3 regions of the Promicromonospora sp. NPDC059942 genome follow, and region 1 is predicted to be linked to each of the others. Evidence: riboswitches for the same ligand, from Rfam matches in the RefSeq annotation. Region 1 holds a riboswitch; each other region holds the start of a gene.
What was found. A riboswitch is a leader RNA that binds a small molecule or an ion and turns the genes downstream of it on or off. The one in region 1 is predicted to bind cyclic di-AMP.
Positions count from the first base shown of each region.

Region 2: it holds a riboswitch for cyclic di-AMP, as region 1 does, so the genes downstream of both, ACFV9Q_RS28655 (C40 family peptidase) here and ACFV9Q_RS15580 (C40 family peptidase) in region 1, are expected to answer to the same signal.
Region 3: it holds a riboswitch for cyclic di-AMP, as region 1 does, so the genes downstream of both, ACFV9Q_RS20430 (C40 family peptidase) here and ACFV9Q_RS15580 (C40 family peptidase) in region 1, are expected to answer to the same signal.

Region 1 covers NZ_JBHWLR010000008.1:282,045-289,531, reverse strand. The annotation lists gene ACFV9Q_RS15585 (hypothetical protein) at 1-917, shown strand, start outside; gene ACFV9Q_RS15580 (C40 family peptidase) at 1,045-1,779, opposite strand; cyclic di-AMP (ydaO/yuaA leader) riboswitch at 1,781-1,976, opposite strand; gene ACFV9Q_RS15575 (hypothetical protein) at 2,140-3,033, shown strand; gene ACFV9Q_RS15570 (S8 family serine peptidase) at 3,173-4,234, shown strand; gene ACFV9Q_RS15565 (C40 family peptidase) at 4,321-4,974, opposite strand; gene ACFV9Q_RS15560 (SRPBCC family protein) at 5,323-5,808, opposite strand; gene ACFV9Q_RS15555 (PASTA domain-containing protein) at 5,885-7,018, opposite strand; gene ACFV9Q_RS15550 (SigE family RNA polymerase sigma factor) at 7,015-7,487, opposite strand, start outside.
Region 2 covers NZ_JBHWLR010000038.1:11,084-18,570, reverse strand. The annotation lists partial or broken gene ACFV9Q_RS28665 (DNA-formamidopyrimidine glycosylase) at 1-594, shown strand, start outside; gene ACFV9Q_RS28660 (NAD(P)-dependent oxidoreductase) at 709-1,686, opposite strand; gene ACFV9Q_RS28655 (C40 family peptidase) at 1,828-2,712, opposite strand; cyclic di-AMP (ydaO/yuaA leader) riboswitch at 2,713-2,892, opposite strand; gene ACFV9Q_RS28650 (phytoene desaturase family protein) at 3,021-4,889, shown strand; gene ACFV9Q_RS28645 (ABC transporter permease) at 5,191-7,487, opposite strand, start outside.
Region 3 covers NZ_JBHWLR010000013.1:113,426-120,912, reverse strand. The annotation lists gene ACFV9Q_RS20455 (OsmC family protein) at 163-642, shown strand; gene ACFV9Q_RS20450 (hypothetical protein) at 644-1,423, shown strand; gene rocD (ornithine--oxo-acid transaminase) at 1,508-3,055, shown strand; gene ACFV9Q_RS20440 (aminotransferase class I/II-fold pyridoxal phosphate-dependent enzyme) at 3,072-4,349, shown strand; gene ACFV9Q_RS20435 (universal stress protein) at 4,424-5,404, opposite strand; gene ACFV9Q_RS20430 (C40 family peptidase) at 5,568-6,212, opposite strand; cyclic di-AMP (ydaO/yuaA leader) riboswitch at 6,365-6,557, opposite strand; gene ACFV9Q_RS20425 (metal-dependent transcriptional regulator) at 6,709-7,425, opposite strand.

The DNA of each region.
Region 1 (7,487 bases):
CCCTCGTCGTCGTCCTGACGTCGCTGGTCGGGGCGGCCGCGGTCGCATGTTCGGGCGCGCCCGCGCCGTCGTCGACCCTGGGGCCCGTGCCCGACGACATCGCCGACCACCTCAGCGTCCAGGTGGACCAGGGGCGCACGCAGTACGCCGCCCGCGAGATCGTCCTCGCGGTCACCAACGACTCGGACGAGACGATGACGCTGGTGTCGGGTGCCCTGGACGCGGACGGTTTCGGCCCGTCCCAGCCCACCAAGGAGAACCGCACCCCGGCGCTGCGGCCCGGCACCACGCGGGACGTCTACGTCCAGCTCGGCGAGGCGGAGTGCGCGGGCTTCCCGGCGGGACCGGAGGAGCCGGTGCCGGACGCCGCGCCGTCGGCCACGATCACGCTGGCCCTGGGCGAGTTCGACGACCTGGGTCCGGCCTCCGACGTCGTCGTCGCGGAGGTGGGCGATCCCGGCGGGCACCTCGCGCGGAACCACGCGGTGGACTGCGCCACGGCCGCGGTCGCCGCGGGTGCGAGCCTCGCCGTCGATCCGGACATCCCCGTCGAGACGCGCGACGGGGAGCTGACCGCCCTGGTCACGCTGCGGATCGACCCGGTGGACGGCGGGCCCGAGGTCACGATCGACCGGGTCGCCGGGACCACGATCATGAACAACCCCGACCCGGCCGGCAAGGACTCCGGCTGGACCGGCTCCGCGCTCGACGGGCAGCGTTCCGGCAGCGTCACGCTGGCAGTGGTGCCCGCCCGCTGCGACGCCCACGCCGTGGGCGAGGACAAGCGCGGCACCTTCCTGCCCGTGACGGCGAGCGTCGACGGCGTGACGCAGCACGTGATCTACGTGCCCATGCCCGACTCGGCGCGCGCCGACCTGTTCGCCTTCATCGCGGACAGCTGCGACTGGCCGGAGTAGGGATACGCGAGAGGCGCCGCCTCCGCACCGGATACCCGGTGGCGGAGGCGACGCCTCACGAGAAACTCTGTTCAGACAGTGGCTCAGCTCTGCCTTTTGTCGTCAGAGCCTGCGGCTCCGCTCCGGGTCAGACGACGCGGATGAAGGTCGGGCTGTTCTGCCACATCTCGGTGTAGCGCACCGGCATGCCGGCGGCCCAGGCCTCGATGATCATGCCGTTGCCCGCGTAGAGGGCCACGTGGCCGGGCGTCCAGACGATGTCGCCGGGCTCGGGGTACGTGACCTGGTAGCCGGAGCTGAGCAGCGCGCCCGACGAGTGCGGCAGGGAGATCCCGAGCTGGGCGTACGTGTACTGGATCAGGCCCGAGCAGTCCATGCCCTCCGCCGGCGAGTTGCCGCCCAGCACGTAGGTGATGCCCAGGTAGTTGAAGGCGACGTTGACGGCCTGCTGGCCGAGCGGGACGGGGTCCGGCGCGTCGACCGAGACGACGGCGGGGCCCTCGCCCTTCTCGCCGTCGGCGCCCGTGGAGGTGCCCAGGGCTTCCATCTCGATCGGCATCTTCGCGTCGGCCGGGACGGTCACGGTGGGGGCGGCGGCGACGGACTGCTTGGCCACCGCGGTGAGGGAGTTGAGGTCGACCGAGTTGAGCTTCGCGGTCTTGACGTCGGTCTTCAGGTCCATCGCCGGGGCCGCGTGGGCCGTCGTCGCGATGGTGGAGATCAGGACGCCACCGGCGGCTGCGGCGAGCGCGCCGCGGCGGGCAACTGTGCCGGCGTTCTCGGTGGCGGTACGAGCGAGGATGGTCAGCGGTGTCTGGGCCGGGCGGCTGTCACGATGCCGTCCGCGGAGGGAGTTCGTCACCTAATGTCTCCTGTACCGCCTGCGAGGTCAGCTGTCGGGTTCGGGTAGGAGTACAACCCGGCCGCACGGCTACTGGGGGGTTTCCGTCCGGCTTCACCCCGAGGACGACGATCCTGCTGTCGCCCGGGAATGGGTCCCCCGCTCCTGTCTTGAACGTCTGGTCACGAACCGGTGACAGGACTCGGCGTCCGGATCGCGACTCCACCGTGGGGGTGGAGCAGAAGTCAAAGTACACACGTTCACGGAAAAAGTCACGATCGGGTTACGCATTACGGTCTGACCCAACGAAGGCGCAGATTTGCGTCGTTCCGGGCTTCAGGGGTTATGACCGACATCACACATCCGCTAGCGTTCGGCGGCATGGGCGAATCGCACTCCCGTATCTCCGCCTGGTGGGTGTTTCCCATCAGTGCGATCGTCTGGTGGACCTGTGGGTTCCTGCCCTGGCTCGCCCAGCTGTCGTACCAGGTCACCGGCGTCGCGCAGGCTTCTGACGCCGCCGCGGCGGGCCTCCTTCCGCTGCCCTTCACGGCCGACGGCGCAGTGGTCGGCCTCGTCGTGATGGCGCTGCTCGGCGGCGTGCTCGCCGGGGCGACCGCCCGCCTGGCCCGTTCGGCCGGAGGGGGCGCCGGAGCCGCGATCGCCGGCACCCTGCTCGCGATGGCCGGGGCCGGCGGCGCCTCCTGGTGGCTCGCGGCCCGCGAGACCGTCCCGGGTGACGCCATGCCGCTCGGCATGCTCCTGGTCACCTGCGCGGCCGGGATCGTCGGCCTCGGGGCCGGACTCCTGGCGGGCCTCGGGCCGGCGGCGCTGCGCGGCGTCGCCCTCGCCCTGCCGGTCGTGCTCCTCGACGGCTGGTTCTGGGGCTTCGTGCCCGGCAACGAGGTGTCCCCGACCGGCACGTGGTGGGTGTTCGCCGTGGCGCTCGGCATCGCGTTCGGGCTCACCGTGGACAGCAGGCCGATCGAGCTGCTCGGCTGGCTGCCCGCCGCCGGCGCCGTCTGGGTGCTCCAGGCGGCCGGGCCCGCCCTGCTCGCGGTGCAGGAGAACATCTGGCCGGGTTCCGCGCTCACCGAGGACCCGCTGTCCGCCGTGGCCATCGCCGCGGGCAAGATCGCCTCCGCGGCGGTCGTGGCCGACGGGCACCAGCTCGGTGCCTGGGTGGTCGCCCTGCTGCTCGGAGCGGCCATCGCCGCGCTCCGGCTGTCCCGGGAGGCCGGCGACGAGAGCGAGCTCTCCGAGGCGTGGGCCTGACACGTCGCGCCCCTACTGATTGCGATTGTGTAAATTTCACCCCCCACCGGGTGCGAGGCCTGTTCGGCGCCGAGCCCGTCGCCCTAGGTTTGCCCCAGTTCAGGGGTAATCAACCCCTGTGCGAACAATGGGGGCATATATGAACAGGAAGTCATTCGTCGGCGCCGCCACCTCCGCGGCGCTCGTCGTGGCGGCGCTGGTCGCCGTGGCACCGGGTGCGCAGGCCGCGACCAGCGATCCCCTCCGGGACAGGCAGTGGGGCCTGGACCAGATCAACGCCGAGGCGGCCTGGGCGGCCAGCACCGGCGACGGCGTGGTGGTGGCCGTGGTCGACACAGGAGTCGACTTCGACCAGCCCGACCTGGCGGGGCAGCTCCTGCCGGGTGCCACCTTCACGGGCTGCGCGGGCGTCCGCCCGTGCGGCGAAGGGGACTTCAGGGGTCCGGACGGCACCAACGACGGCGACGAGCACGGGACGCACGTGGCAGGCATCGTCGCCGCCGCGACGGACAACGGCATCGGCGTCGCGGGCGTGGCGCCGGACGCGAAGATCCTCCCGGTCAAGGTGCTCGAGGCCGGGTCGGGCTCGTCGCAGGACATCGCGGACGGCATCCGCTGGGCGGCCGACCACGGTGCCGACGTCATCAACCTCTCCCTGGGCTCCGGCCTGGGCGGGCAGCTGCTGACGATCATCGGCGTCGACACCCTGATGCGGGACGCCATCGCCTACGCGCGCGAGCGCGGTGTGCTCACGGTGGCGGCGGCCGGCAACTCGTCGACGCCGCTCTGCAGCGACCCGGCGTTCACCAGCGTCGCGATCTGCGTCGGGGCCACCGACTCGGCCGGGCTCCACTCCTACTACTCGGAGCTGCCGGTCAAGCTGGACCTGAAGAGCGTCTCGGCGCCCGGCGGGTCGGGCGGGCTGACCGGCTGCGACGGTGACGTCTGGTCGACGGTTCCCGTGGGCACGGGTTCCGACACCTGCGCGGGCGGCAGCTACGACTCCTACGCGGGCACGTCGATGGCGACGCCGCACGTGGCCGGGGTCGCGGCGCTCCTGTTCGCGCAGGGGCGCCCGGTCGACGAGGTGGAGAGCGCCATCCTCCGCACGGCCCACGACCCGCTGCTGGGTCTCACCGGGCTGTGGACGCCGCTGTACGGGTACGGCGTCGTCGACGCGGCCGCGGCGGTCGCGTACTGACGCCGGGGGAGCCTGGCGCGCAGGAACACCGCGGCCCACGCCGCGGTGCTCCTGCGCTCTGGTTGTCGGTGCGTTCTCGGTGTGGCTCAGTACGGGCGGATGTAGACCGCGTAGTCCTGCCACTGCTCGGTGTAGCGCACCGGACTGCCGTAGTTGGCGGCCTCGACCACCATGCCGTCGCCGGCGTAGAGGGACACGTGCCCCTGGGTCCACACGATGTCGCCCGGGATCGGCGACGACACCTGGTACCCGGTGGCCACCATCGACGACGACGAGTGCGGCAGCTCGACGCCGAGCTGCGCGTACACGTACTTGACCAGGCCCGAGCAGTCGAACCCGGTGGCGGGCGAGCTGCCGCCGTACGCGTAGGCGATGCCGATGTACTGCATCGCGATCGAGACGGCCTGGGCTCCGATGGAACCGTCGGACGCGTAGTCCGGGGTGGCCGGCTCGGCTTCTTCGGCGGCCGCGGCCGTCGCGGTCACCTGCTCTGTGGTGGTCTCCACGACCGGCTCCGGCTCGGGCTCGGGAGCGGGGGTGACCTTGACGGCCTTGCTCTCGATGGTGAGCCGTGCGTCGTTCGCGACCTGCACCGCCGGTGCCGTCGCGACTTCCTTGGCCAGTCGGTTCGAACCGTCTCCCGCGATCGCGTGTGCGCTTGGTGCGAACGCCGTGGCGAGAAGTCCGGATGATGCCGCGATCACTGCACCGGAACGAGCTGCGGTGCGCGTGACGGACATGAAGTGAGTGCTAGGAGCATGATCGGCGCGGTGTCGACCGCGTCGGACGGTGGTACTCACCGAAGTTCTCCAAGTCGCCGGTTGCGCGGTCCCGTACCGGTCTGGGGAATGGGGCCCGCGGCTGCGCCTCCGGTGGGCGCAACGAATCTGACGCTACATACGGGTACCCACCTTGTCTCGATCAGATAACACTTGTCGTGAAGTATCGGCCTGTCCGAAACGCGCGTAACTTTTCGACCAGATGCCTTTTCCCAGCGTAAGGAGCATTTTCAACACCGAAATGCGGTCCTGACGGCTATGAAAGAACAGTGGACGAAATGATGCGACACGCGCCTCTCCGGCGGTGTGTCAGCCCTTGTCCCCCACCCGGAGCTCCGCCTCGGCCTTGAGATCGGCCAGCTCCGTGTCCGCCAGCTCACGCGACCTGGACCCCACCACCTGGTTGGTCAGCCCGGCGAGCATTCCGCTCTGCGCGACAACCATGGTCACCTCGCACGCGGCACCGCCGTCCCGGCCGTCGACGCCGTCCGGCCCGGCGCCGCGCAGCGGCGTGACCCGGTGCGCGATCCCGGTCCGGACGCCGGGGGTGGAGCTGCTCGACCAGGAGAAGCCCTGCCCGTCGGTGAGGCCGTCCACCTCCCAGGTCGCGGCCGGCAGGCCCGGCTGGTCGATCTCGACCCGGGAGCCCACGACGAGCGCCGTCCCGGGACCGAGCAGCGTCACGCGGCTCATGGCGGTGGTCCACGCGGGCATGTGCTCGACGTCGGACAGGATCTGCCAGACGACGTCGGCAGGCGCATCGATCCTGGTGCTGGTGCGGTAGGCGTGAGCCACGGGCCCCAGGCTACGCCGGGCTCAAGGGCATCCGGCGCAGCCCGGGGCCCGTGGCGGACCTTCGGGTGCGGGCGGGTCAGGGTCCGGTGGAGAGCACCACCGTGACCAGGGCACCCCAGCTGACGAGTGCGCCCTGCACGGGATCGGACGAGACGACGGTCCCCTCGGGCACCGTGTCGGACGCGGCCTCCTCGATCACGCAGGTCAGGTGCTTCTGCTGGCACGCGACCTCGACGTCCTCACGCGTCATGGCAGCGAGGTCGGGCACCTCGATGACGCTGTCGGCGACCTCGTCGGGCAGGTCCGTGAACTCGGTCTCGAGGTAGGTCGTCAGCGAGTGCATCTTGCCGATCGACTCCTCCTGCTCGAGCGGACGGTTCTGCTCCTCGTCGTAGACGATCGTCGTGGTCCGGTCCCACAGCACGAATGTCGCGGACGTGCCCGGGCGGTCCTCGGAGTCCCGGACGTCGTCCTCGACCTGGACGTCGGGGTGGCTGACCAGCAGCTCCCATGCCGCGGCGCGCAGCTCCGGCGAAGCCGGTGCGTCGGTGACCAGCCGGGCCGTGTTGTTGAGCGCCGCCTCCTCGGCCCGGCCCGTCACCTCCAGCTTCTCGAGGAGGACGTCCTGCAGCGCGTCCGGCTCCGTGGGCAGCGCCGCGACGTCCGCCCAGCCGAGGCTGACGGGCGGGTTCCCCTCGAGGCCGAGGAAGGTGTGCTCGTCGCGAAGCGTCGGGCCAAAGCTATGGAGCTCGAAGCTGACCCCGTCGCCGTACCAGCGCTCGATGCCCAGCGGCGTGTCGTCGCTGCCCTCCTCTCCCTCCTTGGTCGACACGACTCGGGTCACGAGGTGGAAGTACGACGCGTCCCGCCAGCCCTCGGGAGGGACGACCGGCTCCTGGGGCACGTTGTCGGTGACGTCGCCGAGCCGGTCCTTCTCGCTCGACGTCAGGGGCGGTCCGGTCGGCGACGGCGACGGCGCGACCGGCATCGTCGTCGACCCTCCAGGCACGACGACGGTGGGCTCCAGCGTGGTGGCCACCCAGGCCCCGCCCCCGAGGGCGAGCGCCAGGGCCAGGGTGATGCCGCCCGCCCGGGCGGCCCGCCGGCGTCGGGCAGCGGGGACGACGCGCGTGACGTCGACGTCGATCTTCGGCGCGACCCGCGTCACCTGGGCGCGCAGGGACTCGGCGAACTGCTCGTCGGGGTTCATGACCCGCTCCTCTCGTTGTCGGTGGGCCGATCGGTCGCGTCGGTCGCGTCGAAGCCCTGCAGGATCTCCCGCAGGCGCCCGATGCCGCGGGACGCGGTGGACTTCACGGTCCCGACCGTCACGCCCAGCGCGTCGGCGACCTCGCGCTCCGGGAGGCCCTCGAGGTGCCGGAGCACCACGATCCGGCGCTGCCGGGTGGGGAGCAGCCGGAGCGCGCGGACCAGCAGGTCCCGCTCGGCGTGCAGGTCGGCGGTGCTCCCGGCGCCGTCCGGCCGGTCGGGCACGGCGTCGGAGGCCATGAGGACCTCCCGGCGCCGGCGCCGCCAGCCGTCGATCCGCAGGTTCGCCAGCACGCGCCGGGCATAGGCGAGCGGCTCGCCCTGGCGGGCCCTCGGCCAGGCCAGGTACGTCTTCATCAGGGCCTGCTGCACCAGTTCCTCGGCCTGGTGCGGGTCGCCGCACAGCAACC
Region 2 (7,487 bases), on a different contig from region 1:
GCCCCCTCCGGCGCGCGGTATCTCGACTTCGTCGACCAGCGCACGTTCGGGCACCTGAGCGTCCAGGACCTCGTGCCTGACGGCACGAGCGCGGGCGTCCCCGCCGGACACGGTTCCGACCTGCCGGTGCTGCCCGAGCCGGTGGCGCACATCGCGCGCGACCTGCTCGACCCGAACCTGGACCTGGACGCGCTGGTGAGCCGCGTCCGCCGTCGTCGGACACAGGTCAAGCGCGCCCTGCTGGACCAGACCGTGGTCTCCGGCGTGGGCAACATCTACGCCGACGAGGCGCTGTGGCGGGCGCAGGTGCACTGGGCCCGGGCGACCGACAAGCTGAAGGCCGCCGACGTGCGCCGCGTGCTGGACTCGGCGGCCGAGGTGATGCGCGAGGCGCTGGCGCAGGGCGGCACGAGCTTCGACGAGCTGTACGTCAACGTGAACGGCGAGTCGGGGTACTTCGACCGGTCGCTCGCCGTGTACGGCCGGGAGAACGAGGAGTGCCGCCGCTGCGGTGCGCTGGTGCGCCGCGACGCGTTCATGAACCGGTCGTCGTTCAGCTGCCCGGTCTGCCAGCCCAAACCACGCGGCCTCTGACCCCCGCCCCACCCGTTGAGTGCTGGCTATCTGTTGCTTCCGAGCGCCAGGAACAACAAATAGCCAGCACTCAACGAAGGCGAGGGGCGGGGGCGAGGGGCGGGGACCGGCAGGCTAGCGGGGGGCCACGTTGCGGAGCGGGGTGCCCGTGCGCCAGGCCGTGAGCTGGTCGGCCAGGAAGCGGGCCGCGCCGCGCGGCCGGCCGCCCGCGACGTGCGGCGTGAGGATCAGGTTCGGCACGTCCCACAGCGGCGAGTCCGCGGGCAGCGGCTCGGTCTCCATGACGTCGAGCGCGGCACCGGCGAGCCGTCCGGAGCGCAGGGCGTCCTCCAGGGCGGCCTCGTCCACGGTCGCGCCGCGGCCGACGTTCACGAACCGCGCGGTCGGCGGCAGCAGGCCCAGCAGCCGGGCGTCCAGGATGTGCCGCGTCGCGGGCACGGCGGGCAGCAGCGAGACGAGCAGGTCGGTCTCGGCCAGCAGCGCGTCGAGGCCGCCGGCGTCGACCACGGGGTAGCCGGAGCGCTCGCCGGCCCGCGAGGCGACGCCCGTGACCTGCGCGCCGAGCGCGGTGAGCAGCGGTGCCAGCCGCAGGGCGATCGACCCGAAGCCCCAGATCGTCACGCGCGCGCCGTCGAGCGAGTACTCGCGGCCGGTGACGCCGTCGGCCTGGGCGAACGCGATCTCCTTGGCCCAGCGGTGTTCCCGCTGCGCGGCCAGGGACACATCGATCCGGCGGACCGACGCCAGGATCAGGGCCAGCGCGTGCTCGGTGACGGTGTCGTCGTGCAGCGACTGCCCCGAAGAGATGACGACGTCGGGCGCGAACCCGGAGCGCAGCGCGACGTCCGGGCCCGCCGACAGGGTCTGCACCCAGCGCAGGCCGGTCAGCCGCTCGGCGGCGTCGGCCACGATCTTGGGCGGGCTGGACCAGGTGACGAGCAGCTCGGCGTCGGTGTGCTCGGCAGGGATCGGCTCGTTCATCGCGTAGGTGGCGACGGTGTCGGTGCCGCCGGGCGCGAAGGAGGCTCCGCCGTCGGGCAGCAGGGACGGGAAGTCGAGGTCGAAGGGCACGTCCGGTACGAGGATCTTCACGCCGGGGACGTTACCCGACCGGGGCACGAAGCAGAGCGCCCGTCCGGCTTGTCCGAGGGGAACCTCGGGACGGCCGGGCGGGCGCTCTGTGCCGGGGGTTCTTGCGAGTCGTGCGGGTACTGCGTGATGTGCCGGGAGGCGTCAGCCCGTCACCCGGATGAAGACCGGGTTGGTCTGCCACATCTCCGTGTAGTGCACGGGGACGCCCTCCTGCTGGGCCTCGACGACCATGCCGTTGCCCGCGTAGAGCGAGACGTGGCCGGACGTCCAGACGATGTCGCCCGGCTGGGCCTCCGCGGCGGAGACCTGGTAGCCGACCGTCGACATCGAGGCCGAGCTGTGCGGGAGGCTGACCCCGAGCTGGGCGTAGACGTACTGGATGAGCCCGGAGCAGTCGAAGCCGCTGGGGGAGGCTCCGCCCCACACGTAGGGCACGCCCACGTACTCGAGGGCGAGGTTGACGGCCTGCTGGCCGAGGTCCGCGGAGGACTCGGACGCTGCCGCCGCGGCGGCCTCGGCCTCGGCGGCTGCTGCCGCCGCAGCCTCGGCGGCGGCCTTCGCCTCCGCCTCGGCCTTCGCCTTGGCTTCCGCCTCGGCCTTGGCGCGCGCCTCGGCCTCCGCCTTCGCCTTGGCCTCGGCGATGCCGGCGTCCGTCTCGGCGTACGGGGTCACTGTGACGCGACCCTTCTCGGACTGGAAGTCGGCGTCGTGGGCGACCTCGACCTTGGTCACGAGGTTCTCGGCCAGGCCCGCACGGGTCTTGGTGTCGAACGTCTTGTTCGCGAGCGTGGTCTGGGTGTGGGACTCGGCAGGCGCGGTGTGGGCGGTCTGGGTGAAGACCGACGCGAGCATGCCGGACGTGACGACCGCGATGGCGCCGGTACGGGCGGCATTCTCGGCTGCTGTCTGGGTCAGAGCGGTGAAGGGGGTGAGAGCGGGGCCCTCGGCGCGGTGCCGCCCCCGGTTGCTGGGTCGGTTTGCCTGGTCGTCCGCCCAGTCGTGGGTGCGGTCGGTGAGTACGGTCACCAGTGATCTCCTCGGACGCCTACGAGGTGAGCTGTCGGGTTCGGATGGGGAGAGCGATCACCCGGCCTCACAAGGAGGCTTCACCCCGAGGACACTCGCGTGCCCGGCTTACCTGGTTCCCCCGCCCCTGTCACGTTCTGGCTGCTCAGGACCGGTGACAGGATTCGGCGTCCGGGCCTGGACCTCCCCGTTGCTGGAGCGGCGAGATCGACCGTACTCGTCCGTTGCGTAAATGTCACGATTAGGTCACATACCGTCTTGTGATGGAACGTTCCTGGCAATGAGTGCCGCGTGTCACCATGGCGTGCATGCCCGATTCCCCGCTCGACACCCTGCGCGCCCGGTACGACGTCGTCGTCGTCGGCGGCGGTCACAACGGCCTCACCGCGGCGGCCTACGCGGCCCGCGGCGGGCGCTCGGTCCTCGTCCTGGAGCGCGCCGACCACGTGGGCGGCGCCGCCGTCTCGGCCCGCCCGTTCGCGGGCGTCGACGCCCGCCTGTCGCGCTACTCCTACCTCGTCTCGCTCCTCCCGCGCCGGATCGTCGACGAGCTCGGCCTCCCGGTCCGCCTCATCCGCCGCCGCTTCTCCTCCTACACCCCCGTGGCCGACGGCGGCCTGCTGGTCGACACCCAGGACGACGCCGCCACCCGCGCCTCGTTCCGCCGCCTGACCGGCTCCGACGCCGACTTCGAGGCCTGGGGCCGGTTCTACGCGATGACCACCGAGGTGGCCCGCCGCCTCGCCCCGACACTCACCGAGCCCCTGCTCCCGCGCGCCACCGTCCGGCGTCTCGTGTCCGACGGCGTGGGCGAGGAGGCCTGGAGCGCACTCTTCGAGGAGCCCCTCGGTGAGGTGCTGCGCCGCACCTTCGCCGACGATGTCGTGCGGGGCGTCGCCGCCACCGACGGCCTGATCGGCACGTTCGCCGACGTCGACGAGCCGTCCCTGCGGCAGAACCGCTGCTTCCTCTACCACGTGATCGGCAACGGGACCGGCGACTGGGACGTGCCGGTGGGCGGCATGGGCGCCGTCTCCGGCGCCCTGCGCGACGCCGCGGTGGCGGCCGGCGCCACGATCGTCACCTCGGCGACCGTCACCGCCGTCGACCCCGGGGCCGTGGGGGCCGAGGTGGCCTGGACCGACGCCGACGGGCGCACCCGGGGCGTGACCGCCGGGCACGTGCTCGCGGGCTGCGCGCCGGCGGAGCTGGACCGGCTGCTCGCCGCGGCCGGGCGGGGTGCGGCCTCCGGCTCGTCCTCCGGTTCGTCCTCCGGTTCGTCCTCCGCGGAGCCGGGGTCGGCCGGGGCTGCCGGTCCGGGGCCCGAGGGCGCCCAGCTCAAGGTGAACATGCTGCTGCGCCGGCTGCCCAGGCTGCGCGACGACGTCGACCCCGTGGCGGCGTTCAGCGGAACGCTGCACGTCAACGAGTCGCTCACCCAGCTCCAGGACGCCTATGCGCAGGCGGCCGCCGGGCGCATCCCCGACCTGCCGCCGAGCGAGATCTACTGCCACACGCTGTCCGACCGGACGATCCTCGGCCCGGAGCTCGCCGCGACCGAGGCGCAGACCATCACGCTGTTCGGGCTGCACATGCCGGCCCGGCTCTTCCGCGCGGACCCCGACGGCGCTCGCGAGCGGGCCCTGGCGGCCACTCTCGCGTCCCTGAACACGGTGCTGGCCGAGCCCATCGAGGACGTGCTCGCGCTCGACGCCGACGGTGCGCCCTGCCTGGAGGTGCGCACCCCGGTCGACCTGGAGAGCGACGTGGGGCTGCCGGGCGGGCACATCTTCCACCGCGACCTGAGCTGGCCGTTCGCGGAGGACCGGTCGAGTGCCGAGTCAGGCGCTGGGTCGTCGTCGGTGGGGGCGGGCGTGGCCGGGTCGGGCGGGGCTGGGTCGGGCACGGCCGGATCCGGTGTGGCCGGGTCGGGTGTGGCCGGGTCGGGTGTGGCCGGGTCGGGTGTGGCCGGGCCTGCGGACGCCCCGGCCGCGACCGGGCTGGGTGTCGGAGCCGACGTCGGCGCCGGCGTCGGCGGCGCCGCCGAGCGCTGGGGCGTGGCGACCGCGCACCCGCGGGTGCTGCTCGCCGGCGCCGGAGCCCGCCGCGGCGGCGGCGTGAGCGGCATCCCGGGCCGCGCGGCGGCGATGGCGGTCCTGGAGACCCCGGCCCGCTGACCCCCGCCCGACCCATCAGCGGACCCTCGGTGTTGACCACAGCAGCTGCTGCCAGGTTGGCGCCTCTGCTGGCAGCAACTGCTGTGCTCAACGGCTCTGTCGGACGGCGTCAGCCCCGCCGTGCCGCCGGTTCGCCGGCCGGTGCTGAGCACAGCGGTTGCTGCCAGAGTGCGGCCCCTCTTGGCAGCAACTGCTGTGGTCAACGCCGGCTGACCTTGGTTCAGCAGGCCGTGGGCGACTGGAACTCCGAGGTTCATGGTCGTCTGCGGCCTGCTGAACCGAGGTCAGCAGGCGCAGGTCCTCAGTCGAGGGTCAGGGCCGTCGTCGGGGGGACGGCGGCCGCCCGGCGGGCCGGCAGGACGGCGGCCAGCAGGCCCGCCAGGGCGCCCACCGGCACGACGGCGGCGAGCTCGACCCACGGGACGCGCCAGGTCGCGGCGTCGAGCGCCGTCTGCACGAACGTCTCGTAGCCCACCCAGGCGAACCCCACGCCGAGCACCGTGCCGAGCAGGGTCGCGGTCACGGACAGCAGCACGGCCTCGGCCGCCAGCATGCGTCGCAGCTGCCGGCGGGTGAGCCCGAGCGCCCGCAGCATCGCGTGCTCGCGAACCCGTTCCAGGACGGACAGCCCGAGCGTGTTCGCGATCCCGATCAGCGCGATCACCACGGAGATGCCCAGCAGCCCGAGCGTCGCGGCCGTGACGGTCCCCAGCATCTGGTTGTCGGCCACCTCGGCCCGCAGCCCGTTGTCGACGTCGACGCCAGCCGCGTCGGCCAGCGTGTCCAGGTCGGCGAGCAGCGCGACCGGGTCGGCGTCGGCCGAGGCGCGGACCCACACCGCGTACGTCCGCGGCGAGCCCAGGGAGGTCAGCGTCTCCGGTGCGACGATGCCGGCCCCGCCCCAGCCCGAACCCGTGGTCACCCGCAGGTCCACGGGCGAGGCGGCGACGTCGTGCCCGCCGTCCCCGGTGGCGCTCGCCGTCACCGTGCCGGCGGACCCGTTGCCGAGCCGCTGCGCAGGTTCGTCGCCGTACACGTCCGCGTCCAGCGCGACCGTGCCCGGCTCGACCCGGGCGAACGCCCCGCCGTCCCGGGCGACCGCGCTCGCGTCGGGCGCGCCGAGCAGCAGGAGCGGCCGGTCGGCCGCGGTCACGTCGCCCCCGGCTGCCTCGCCCCCGGCTGCTTCGTCTCCGGCTGCCTCGCCCCCAGCGTCGTCGCCCCCAGCGTCGCCGCCCCCTGCCTCGCCCCCGGCTGCTTCGTCTCCGGCTGCCTCGCTCCCAGCCGCCCCGTCTCCGGCCTCGGCCGCGTCACCACCGGTCAGGTCCACCAGCACGCCGTCGACGGCGATCGCATCGCCCACGCCGGGCGTGGCCCGGACCTGGTCCAGCACGTCGGCGTCCAGCGGCCCGGTCCACGACGTGAGCGCGACGTCGAGCGGGTGCGCGGTGCCGTGGTTCGCGTCCACCGAGGCGCGCGTGGTGGCCAGCCCGGTGAGCACCGCCGTCGTCAGGGTGACGCCGACCAGCAGGGACGCGGCGGTGGCGGCGGTCCGGCGCGGGTTGCGCACGGCGTTCTCCGTCGCGAGCCGCCCGCCGGGGCCGAGCAGCGCCCCGACGACCCGCACCACCCGGGGAATCAGCAGGGGCCCGAGCAGGAGCACGCCCGCGAACAGCGTGCCGCCGCCGGCCACCATGCTGACCGTGCTGTCCTGGACGGCCGCCACCGCGAGCAGCGCGACGCCGCCGGCCAGGAACACCACCCCGAGCGCCACCCTGGCGCGGCCCGCGCCCGACCGCACGTCCACGGCGCCGTCGGGACGCAGCGCCGCCAGCGGGCTGATCCGCACGACGCGGCGGGTCGGCAGCCAGGACGCGACCGCCGTCACCACGAGCCCGACCGCGAACCCGCCCAGCAGCCACCAGCCCGGGAGCTGCGCGGGAGCGGTCAGCGGGCTCTGCCGCGTGAGCGCGTCGACCACGGCGATCAGGCCGTAGCCGAGGCCGGCGCCGGCCGCCACGCCGACCAGCGAGGCGAGCACCCCGACGACGGCCGCCTCCCGGCGCACCGACCCCATCACCTGGCGGCGCGTGGCGCCGACGCAGCGCAGCAGCGCGAAGTCGCGCACCCGCTGGGCGAACAGGATCGAGAACGTGTTCGTGATGACCAGCACCGAGACGAGGAGCGCGATGCCGGCGAAGACCAGCAGCAGCAGCGACAGCGTGTTCACGTTGTTGGTGTGCTGGGCCATGCTCTCGGCGACGTGCTCCTCGGGCGTGACCGCCGTCGCGCCGTCGGGCAGTGGGCCGGTGTCCCCTATGACGACCGCCCGGTCCAGCAGGAGGGTCTCGTCGTCGCGCCAGTTCAGCAGCTGCTCGAAGGTGATGTAGACCGCGGCCTGGCCCAGGTTCGCGGACGCCGCCGCGATGCCCACCACCTTGAGGTCGGCGGCGGTGGACCCGGCCCCGAGCGTGATCTCGTCGCCCACGGAGATCTCCATGTCCTGGGCGGTCCACACGTCGACGACGGCCTCGCCGGTGCGCTCCGGGAAGCGGCCCGAGTCGAGCGTCTGCCAGCGCAGCCGCGGCGCGGCGGCGATGT
Region 3 (7,487 bases), on a different contig from region 1:
TCTGCGCGGCGAACGGGCCGGTCCGCGCGGCCGGCGGGCCGGGCCGCGCGCGCGAACGGGAACGTCGCGGGCGCCGTCCGCGTTGACCACGAGGCCGACCGACCGGGACCCGCAGCGCCCAGCTCCGTGACCGTGTCGGTGACCAGTGGAAGGATTACCCCCATGACGGAGCAGACCACGACCCCGGACGCCGCGCGCAGCGAGGACGCCGTGACCCCCTCGCCCACCGACCCGCTGTGGGTGGAGCGCAACGGCACGCGGACATACACGGGCTTCTCGGCCCGCGGTGCCCGCGTCGAGATCGGGCCGGCCAGCGCCGGCGCGGTGTTCACGCCGGGTGAGCTGCTGAAGATCGCGCTCGCGGCGTGCGCCGGGATGAGCAGCGACCGTGCGTTCTCGCGCCGTCTGGGTGACGACTACAAGACCACCATCCGGGTCGAGGACCCGAAGAACATGGCGGAGGACCGGTACCCGGTGCTCACCGAGAAGTTCGAGATCGACCTGTCCGCCCTCGACGACGAGGACCGGGCAAAGCTCCTGACGATCGCCCAGCGATCGATCGACAAGGCATGCACGGTGGGCCGCACGCTCAAGGCGGGCGCCCAGATCCCGGACGCGCAGTTCAACCAGCCGGAGGGCTGACATGACCGACGACAAGAAGCTGACCGCGGCCGAGTCCAACGGCCGGGCCACGCCGGGCGACGCCCTGGTCAAGCCGGACGACTCGCTGCAGGTCACCAAGGCGGACTGGCTCAACTACAAGCCGGACGGGCCGCTGGACCACCTGGTCGACCGGGCGGTGACCATTCCGTCGGCGACCATCCACAAGCATGTGGACAAGGTGCGCGCCAGGAACCCCGGCGCCTCGCCGGCGGAGATCATCCGGCTGCTGGAGAAGGAGTACCTGCGGGTCATCCAGACCACGGGCAGCGCGGTGGGCGCGGCAGCCGCCATCCCGGCGGTCGGCACGGCGGCGAGCGTCGCGCTGTCGACGAGCGACGTGGCGACGTTCTTCGCGTCGTCCGCGGCGTTCTCGCTCGCGGTGGCCGACGTGCACGGGATCGACGTGCAGGACGTCCCGCGCCGCCGGGCACTGCTGCTCGCCACGGTGCTCGGCGACAAGGGCGCCAAGGACGTCGAGGACGCCATCGGCGGGTCGGGCGTCGCCTGGGGCAAGGTGCTGCTCACGAGCATGCCGCGCGGCACGCTGCAGCGCGTGAACAAGGCGCTGACGCACCAGTTCATCAAGAAGCAGATCGCCAAGCAGGGCAGCCTGCTGCTCGGCCGCATCCTGCCGTTCGGCATCGGCGCCGTGGTCGGCCTGATCGGTGCCCGCGCGCTCGGCCACACCGTGATCGCGCAGTCGCGCGCCGCGTTCGGCCCCCCGCCGGAGCGGTTCCCCCGCGTCATCGAGCAGAAGTAGGCCGTCCCTGGACACTGGGCGGCCGGGTGTCAATATCCGCGACCGGACCGGCAGGATCAAGGGACCCGACCTAGGCTGCGGGTCATGGCGGACACGACGCACGGCGCACTCGCCCCGACGTACCACCCCCTGCCGGTCACGATCGCGCGGGCGCACGGTACACACGTATGGGACACCGACGGCAACGAGTTCCTCGACTTCCTGTCGGGGTACTCGGCCCTGAACTTCGGGCACCTGCACCAAGGACTGGTGGCAGCCGCGATGACGCAGCTGCGCCAGGTGACGCTCACGTCCCGTGCGTTCGACCACGACCGGCTCGAGGAGTTCGCCCAGCGGCTCGTCGAGGTCGTGGGGCCGCTGACGACCGGCGGCGAGGACAGCCTCGTGGTGCCGATGAACACCGGCGCCGAGGCCGTGGAGACCGCGATCAAGGCGGTCCGCAAGTGGGGCTACGACGTGCGCGGCGTGCCCGAGGACCAGGCGACGATCGTGGTCGCCGGCGGCAACTTCCACGGCCGCACCACCACGCTGGTCGGCCTGTCGGACGACCCGGCCGCCCGCGACGGGTTCGGCCCGTTCACCCCCGGTTTCGTGCGGGTGACCTTCGGCGACCTGGCCGCGGTGGCCGACGCCGTGGACGACACGACGGTGGCCGTGCTGATGGAGCCGGTGCAGGGCGAGGCCGGTGTCGTGGTGCCGCCGGACGACTTCTGGCCGGGCCTGCGCGCCCTCACCGCCGAGAAGAACATCGCGCTGGTCGCCGACGAGATCCAGTCCGGCCTCGGGCGCACCGGCACCACGCTGGCCTGCGAGCTCTGGGACGTGCGGCCGGACCTGGTCTGTCTGGGCAAGGCGCTGGGCGGCGGCATCGTCGCGGTCTCGGCCGTGGTCGGCAGGCCGGAGATCCTGGGCGTCCTGACGCCGGGTACCCACGGCTCGACGTTCGGCGGCAACCCGCTGGCCTGCGCGGTCGGCGTCGCGGCCCTCGACCTGCTCTCGACGGGGCAGTACCAGGCGCGCGCGGCGGCGTCGGGCAAGGTGCTCCAGGAGCGGCTCGACGCGCTCGTGGACCAGGGTCTGCTGACCGGGGCGCGCTGCGTGGGGCTCTGGGCGGGGATCGACGTCGACCCGTCGCTCGGCACGGGCCGCGAGCTGTGCGAGGCCCTGCTGGAGCGCGGCGTCCTCGCGAAGGACACGCACGACGCGACGATCCGCCTGTCGCCGCCGCTGTCGATCGTGCAGCCCGAGCTGGAGATGGCGCTGGACATCCTGGAGGAGTCGCTCGTGGCGCTGCGGGACGGCGGGCCCGGGGGCGGCCCGGGCGAGGGCTCCGACGACGGCGGCTCGGACGGCGAGGCCCAGGCGGAGGAGCCGGGCCAGGACACCGAGGAGCCGACGCCGGCCGAGGAGCCGGACACCGAGGCGCCGGCCACCGAACCGCCGGGAGCCGCCGAGAAGCCGGCCGCCGAACCGCCGTCCGACACCGACAAGGACGCGACCGAGACGGCCGAGGCCGTCGTCGAAACCACCCCGTCCACGGACACGGCAGACATCCCGGACGAGAAGCCGGAGGACAAGCCGGCCCCGCCGCGGAAGCGTCGCCGGTCCCGGCTGTCACCGGCCGCCGGCTGAGCGTAGGCTCCCGGGGGTGACCACTACGACGTCGTCCCACAACACCGCAACACTGCCCGCACTCGCGGAGCTCCAGCAGGCTTACGCCGAGCTTCAGGCCAAGGGCCTGAAGCTGGATCTCACGCGCGGCAAGCCGTCGGCGGAGCAGCTCGATCTCGCCGAGCCCATGCTGGCCCTGCCCGGCGTCGGCGTGCACGCCGACGAGTCCGGCACGGACACGCGCAACTACGGCGGGCTGGACGGCGGCATCACGATCCGCCGCATCTTCGCCGAGCTGCTCGACGTGCCCGTGGAGCAGCTCCTCGCGGGCGGGAACGCCTCGCTCACGTCCATGCACGACGTCGTCGCGTTCGCGGAGCTGTTCGGCTTCCCCGACTCGCCGAAGCCGTGGTCGCGCGAGGAGAAGGTGCGCTGGATCTGCCCGGTGCCGGGCTACGACCGGCACTTCACGATCTGCGAGGCCTTCGGCATCGAGATGATCCCCGTCCCGATGACGGCGGACGGCCCGGACGCCGAGGCCGTGGCCGCGCTCGTCGCCGCGGACCCCACCATCAAGGGCATGTGGGTGGTCCCCACCTACTCCAACCCGGACGGTGCGGTCATCAGCGCCGAGGTCGCCCGCGCACTGGTCTCGATGCCCGCGGCCGCGCCGGACTTCCGGATCCTGTGGGACAACGCCTACGCGGTGCACCACCTGACCGACGACGAGGTGACCAGCCCGAACGCCATCGCGCTGGCCGCCGAGGCCGGCCACCCCGACCGCGTGCTGCTGTTCGCCTCCACGTCCAAGATCACGTTCGCGGGCGCGGGCGTCGCGTTCCTGGGCAGCTCGCCGGCGAACATCGCCTGGTTCAAGAAGCACCTGTCGGTCGCCTCGATCGGCCCCGACAAGATCAACCACCTGCGGCACGGAATGTTCTTCGGCTCGGCCGACGGCGTGCGCGAGCACATGCGCAAGCACCGCGCGATCCTGGCGCCCAAGTTCGAGGCCGTGGTCGAGATCCTGACCGAGCGCCTGGGCGGCTACGGCATCGCGTCGTGGACCGAGCCCAAGGGCGGCTACTTCGTGTCGCTCGACGTCGCGCCGGGCACGGCGGCCCGCGTGGTCCAGCTCGCCAAGGAGGCCGGGATCGCCCTGACCCCCGCCGGCGCCACCCACCCGTACGGCAAGGACCCGCAGGACAAGAACGTGCGCCTCGCGCCGTCGATGCCGCCGCTGGACGAGGTCCGCACGGCGATGGACGGCGTCGCGACCTGCGTGCTCCTCGCGGCCGCCGAGGCCGCGCAGGCCTGACCGACACGCCGACGTGTCAGACCCTCAGGCCACCCGGGTGACCTGAGGGTCTGACTCGTTCCGGGACCGCGCGGTCAGTCCGGGCAGTGCTTGTTCACCACGAGCACCGGGCACGCCGCGTGGTGCAGCACAGCCTGGCTCGTCGAGCCCAGCAGCAGGCCGCGGAAGCCGCCGCGACCGCGTGAGCCCACGACCACGAGGTCCGACGCCGTCGAGAACTCCGTCAGCAGCTCGGCGCCCGTGCCGTCGAGCACGATCCGCCGGATCCGCAGGCCCGGGTTCAGGGCCTCGTACCGGTCGATCAGCACGTCCATGCCCGCCCCGATATCGGCCAGCACCTGCTCCCGGTCGATCGAGGACGGCAGCCACGCCAGCATCCCGGCGTTCCCCACAGGCACGCCCGTGACCGCTGTCAGCTCCGCACCCCACGCGTTGGCCTGCACGATCGCGTGCTGCAGCGCCCGCTCGGCCTGCGGCGACCCGTCCACGCCGACGACGATCCGGCGCACCTCCCGGATCTCGGCGACCCCGCCCGCCTCGACGTCCGACGCGGCCGGCGCAGCGGCCGGCTCGTCCGACTCGAGGTCCGGCGGCGTCCAGGAGACGCCGCGGTTGGTCTCGGCGCGCAGCGGCACCACCACCACCGGGCACTTCGCGTGCGCGGGGAGCGCGGACGACACCGTGCCCAGCAGCCGCTCCGTGAACCCGCCCCGGCCCCGCGTCCCGACCACGGCGAGCCCGTAGTCGGTGGACAGCTCCACGAGCACGCCCGCGGCGTCACCGGTCGCGACCTCCGTCGTGGCGCGGACCCCGGCGTCGGCCACGCGGTTCTCCGCCTCGACCAGGACCGCCTTGGCGCCCTCCTGGATCGTCGTGTCGTCCAGCGCGGCGTACCCGCCGTCGAGCGACGCGGCGGTGAACGACGGCAGGGAGTAGCTGCACACGATGTGCAGCGCCCAGCCCACGCGGTGCGCGTAGGCGGTAGCCCAGTCCAGCGCGTGCAGACTCGCGGCCGATCCGTCCACCCCGACCAGTACGACCTCGGATCGTGTCATCGCCAGTCCTTTCCTCAGCAGTGCATCTTTGCCCTCCAACGCTACCGGCGGGGCGCCGGTCGTGGGTATCCGGAGGCAAAAAGACGGCAGAAAGATGGCAAAGCAGAGCGCCCGCCCGAATCTCCCCGGACAGGCGCTCTGCTGCGGTACTGCGTGGCTGCGGTCAGCCCAGGCGGATGAACGTGGGGTTCGACTGCCAGATGGTGCGGAAGTCGACCACGGTGCCCGGCTTGGACGCGTCGATCATGGTGTTGCCACCGGCGTAGATCGAGACGTGACCGGGGGTCCACATCAGGTCGCCCGGCTGGGCCTGCGACGCCGGCACCTGGGTGCCGTAGCCGGCCTGCGCCGACGAGGAGTGCGGCAGCGAGATGCCGAGCTGCGCGAAGACGTACGAAGTAAAGCCCGAGCAGTCGAAACCACTCGGGCTGGAGCCGCCGGAGACGTACGGGACGCCGATGTAGCGGCTGGCGATGGAGATCACGGAGTTGCCGATCGCCGACGCCGGGATGTCGACGGACGAGGAGGCGGTCGACACGGCGCTGGCCGCGGCCTCTGCTGCCTCGGCGGCGGCCGCCTCAGCGGCCTCCTCGGCTTCCTGGGCGGCCAGCTCGGCCTGGTAGTCCTCGTTGTCGGCGGCCGAGACCACCGAGACGGCGGACTTCTCGACGCTCAGCTCGGCGTCGGGCGCGACGGTCACGACAGGTGCGTTCGACAGGGACTCGCGAGCCTGGGACGTCAGCGCGTTGAGGTCCACCGAGTTCATCTTGGCGTGGCCGGTCTCCATCGGAGCGGCCTGCGCTGCCATCGCGCCACCGAACGTGGAGACCAGGAGCGCGCCACCTGCGGCGGCAACCGCGGTACGACGACCAACGGCGGCGTTCTGAGCAAGCTCGGTGAGCGGAGTCACGGGGCGTCGCGCAGCACGATGGCGTGCGCGGGTGGTACGTGCGGTCACGTAGTACCTCTCCTTGTACGCCTTCGAGGTCAGCTGTCGGGTTCGGGTGGGAGAAATCACCCGGCCGTGCATTCCCGAAGGATTACCCGGCTTCACCCCTAGGACGCACCCTGGCGCCCAACGGTGGGTCCCCCGCCTCTGTCATGCGGTCGTCTTGGGGCCCCGGCCGGTGACAGAGTTCGGCGTCCGTCCGAGGACTCTCACGAAAAAGACTCCGTGAGAGCGATCTGAACGTACCCGACCTCACCCCCGATGTCACGTTCCGGCAACGAATGTCATGGCGTGTCGGGAACGTGGCCTCACCTTTCCGACAAAGCGGAAGGTTTGGGACACCCTCGGGTGCGGTTCAGGCGGTCGCGACGAAGAGGTGGCGCGCCAGGTCCTCACCGAGCTCCAGCGCCGTCCCGGCGCCGTCGACGGTCACCGTGTAAGTCCCGTCGCTGAGCTCGGCCGTGATCCGCGAGCCGGGCACGAGGCCGGCGTCGGACAGGCGGGCCAGCAGCTCGACGTCCGTCTGCAGCGGCTCCGCGATCCGGGTGAGGGACGCCGCGAGCGGCTCGCCCTTCACGCCCTTCTTGGCCGCCGCCTCGAACGCGGAGGGCAGCGAGATGACCCCGGCCAGGAACGGCACGTCCGTGTAGGCCTCGCCGAGCTCCGACAGGCCGGGGATCGGGTTGCCGTACGGGTCGTGGTGGGGGTGGTCGAGCAGGCCGACGAGGCGCTTCTCCACGAGGTCGCTCATCACGTGCTCCCAGCGGCAGGCCTCGACGTGCACGTGCTCCCAGTCGAGCTTGATCACGTCGGTCAGCAGGCGCTCCGCGAGGCGGTGCTTGCGCATCACGCGCATCGCCTTGTCGTGCCCGAGCTCGGTGAGCTCCAGGTGGCGGTCCCCGGTCACGATCACGAGTCCGTCGCGCTCCATGCGCGCGACCGTCTGCGACACCGTCGGTCCGGAATGCCCCAGGCGCTCCGCGATGCGCGCGCGCAGAGGGGTGATGCCCTCCTCGTCGAGCTCGTAGATCGTCTTGAGGTACATCTCGGTGGTGTCGATCAGATCCGTCACGTCAGCTCCCGTCATGCGCGCAGCCGTCCAGTCGCCCTGGGCTCGGCGCCCCGGGCGTCGGC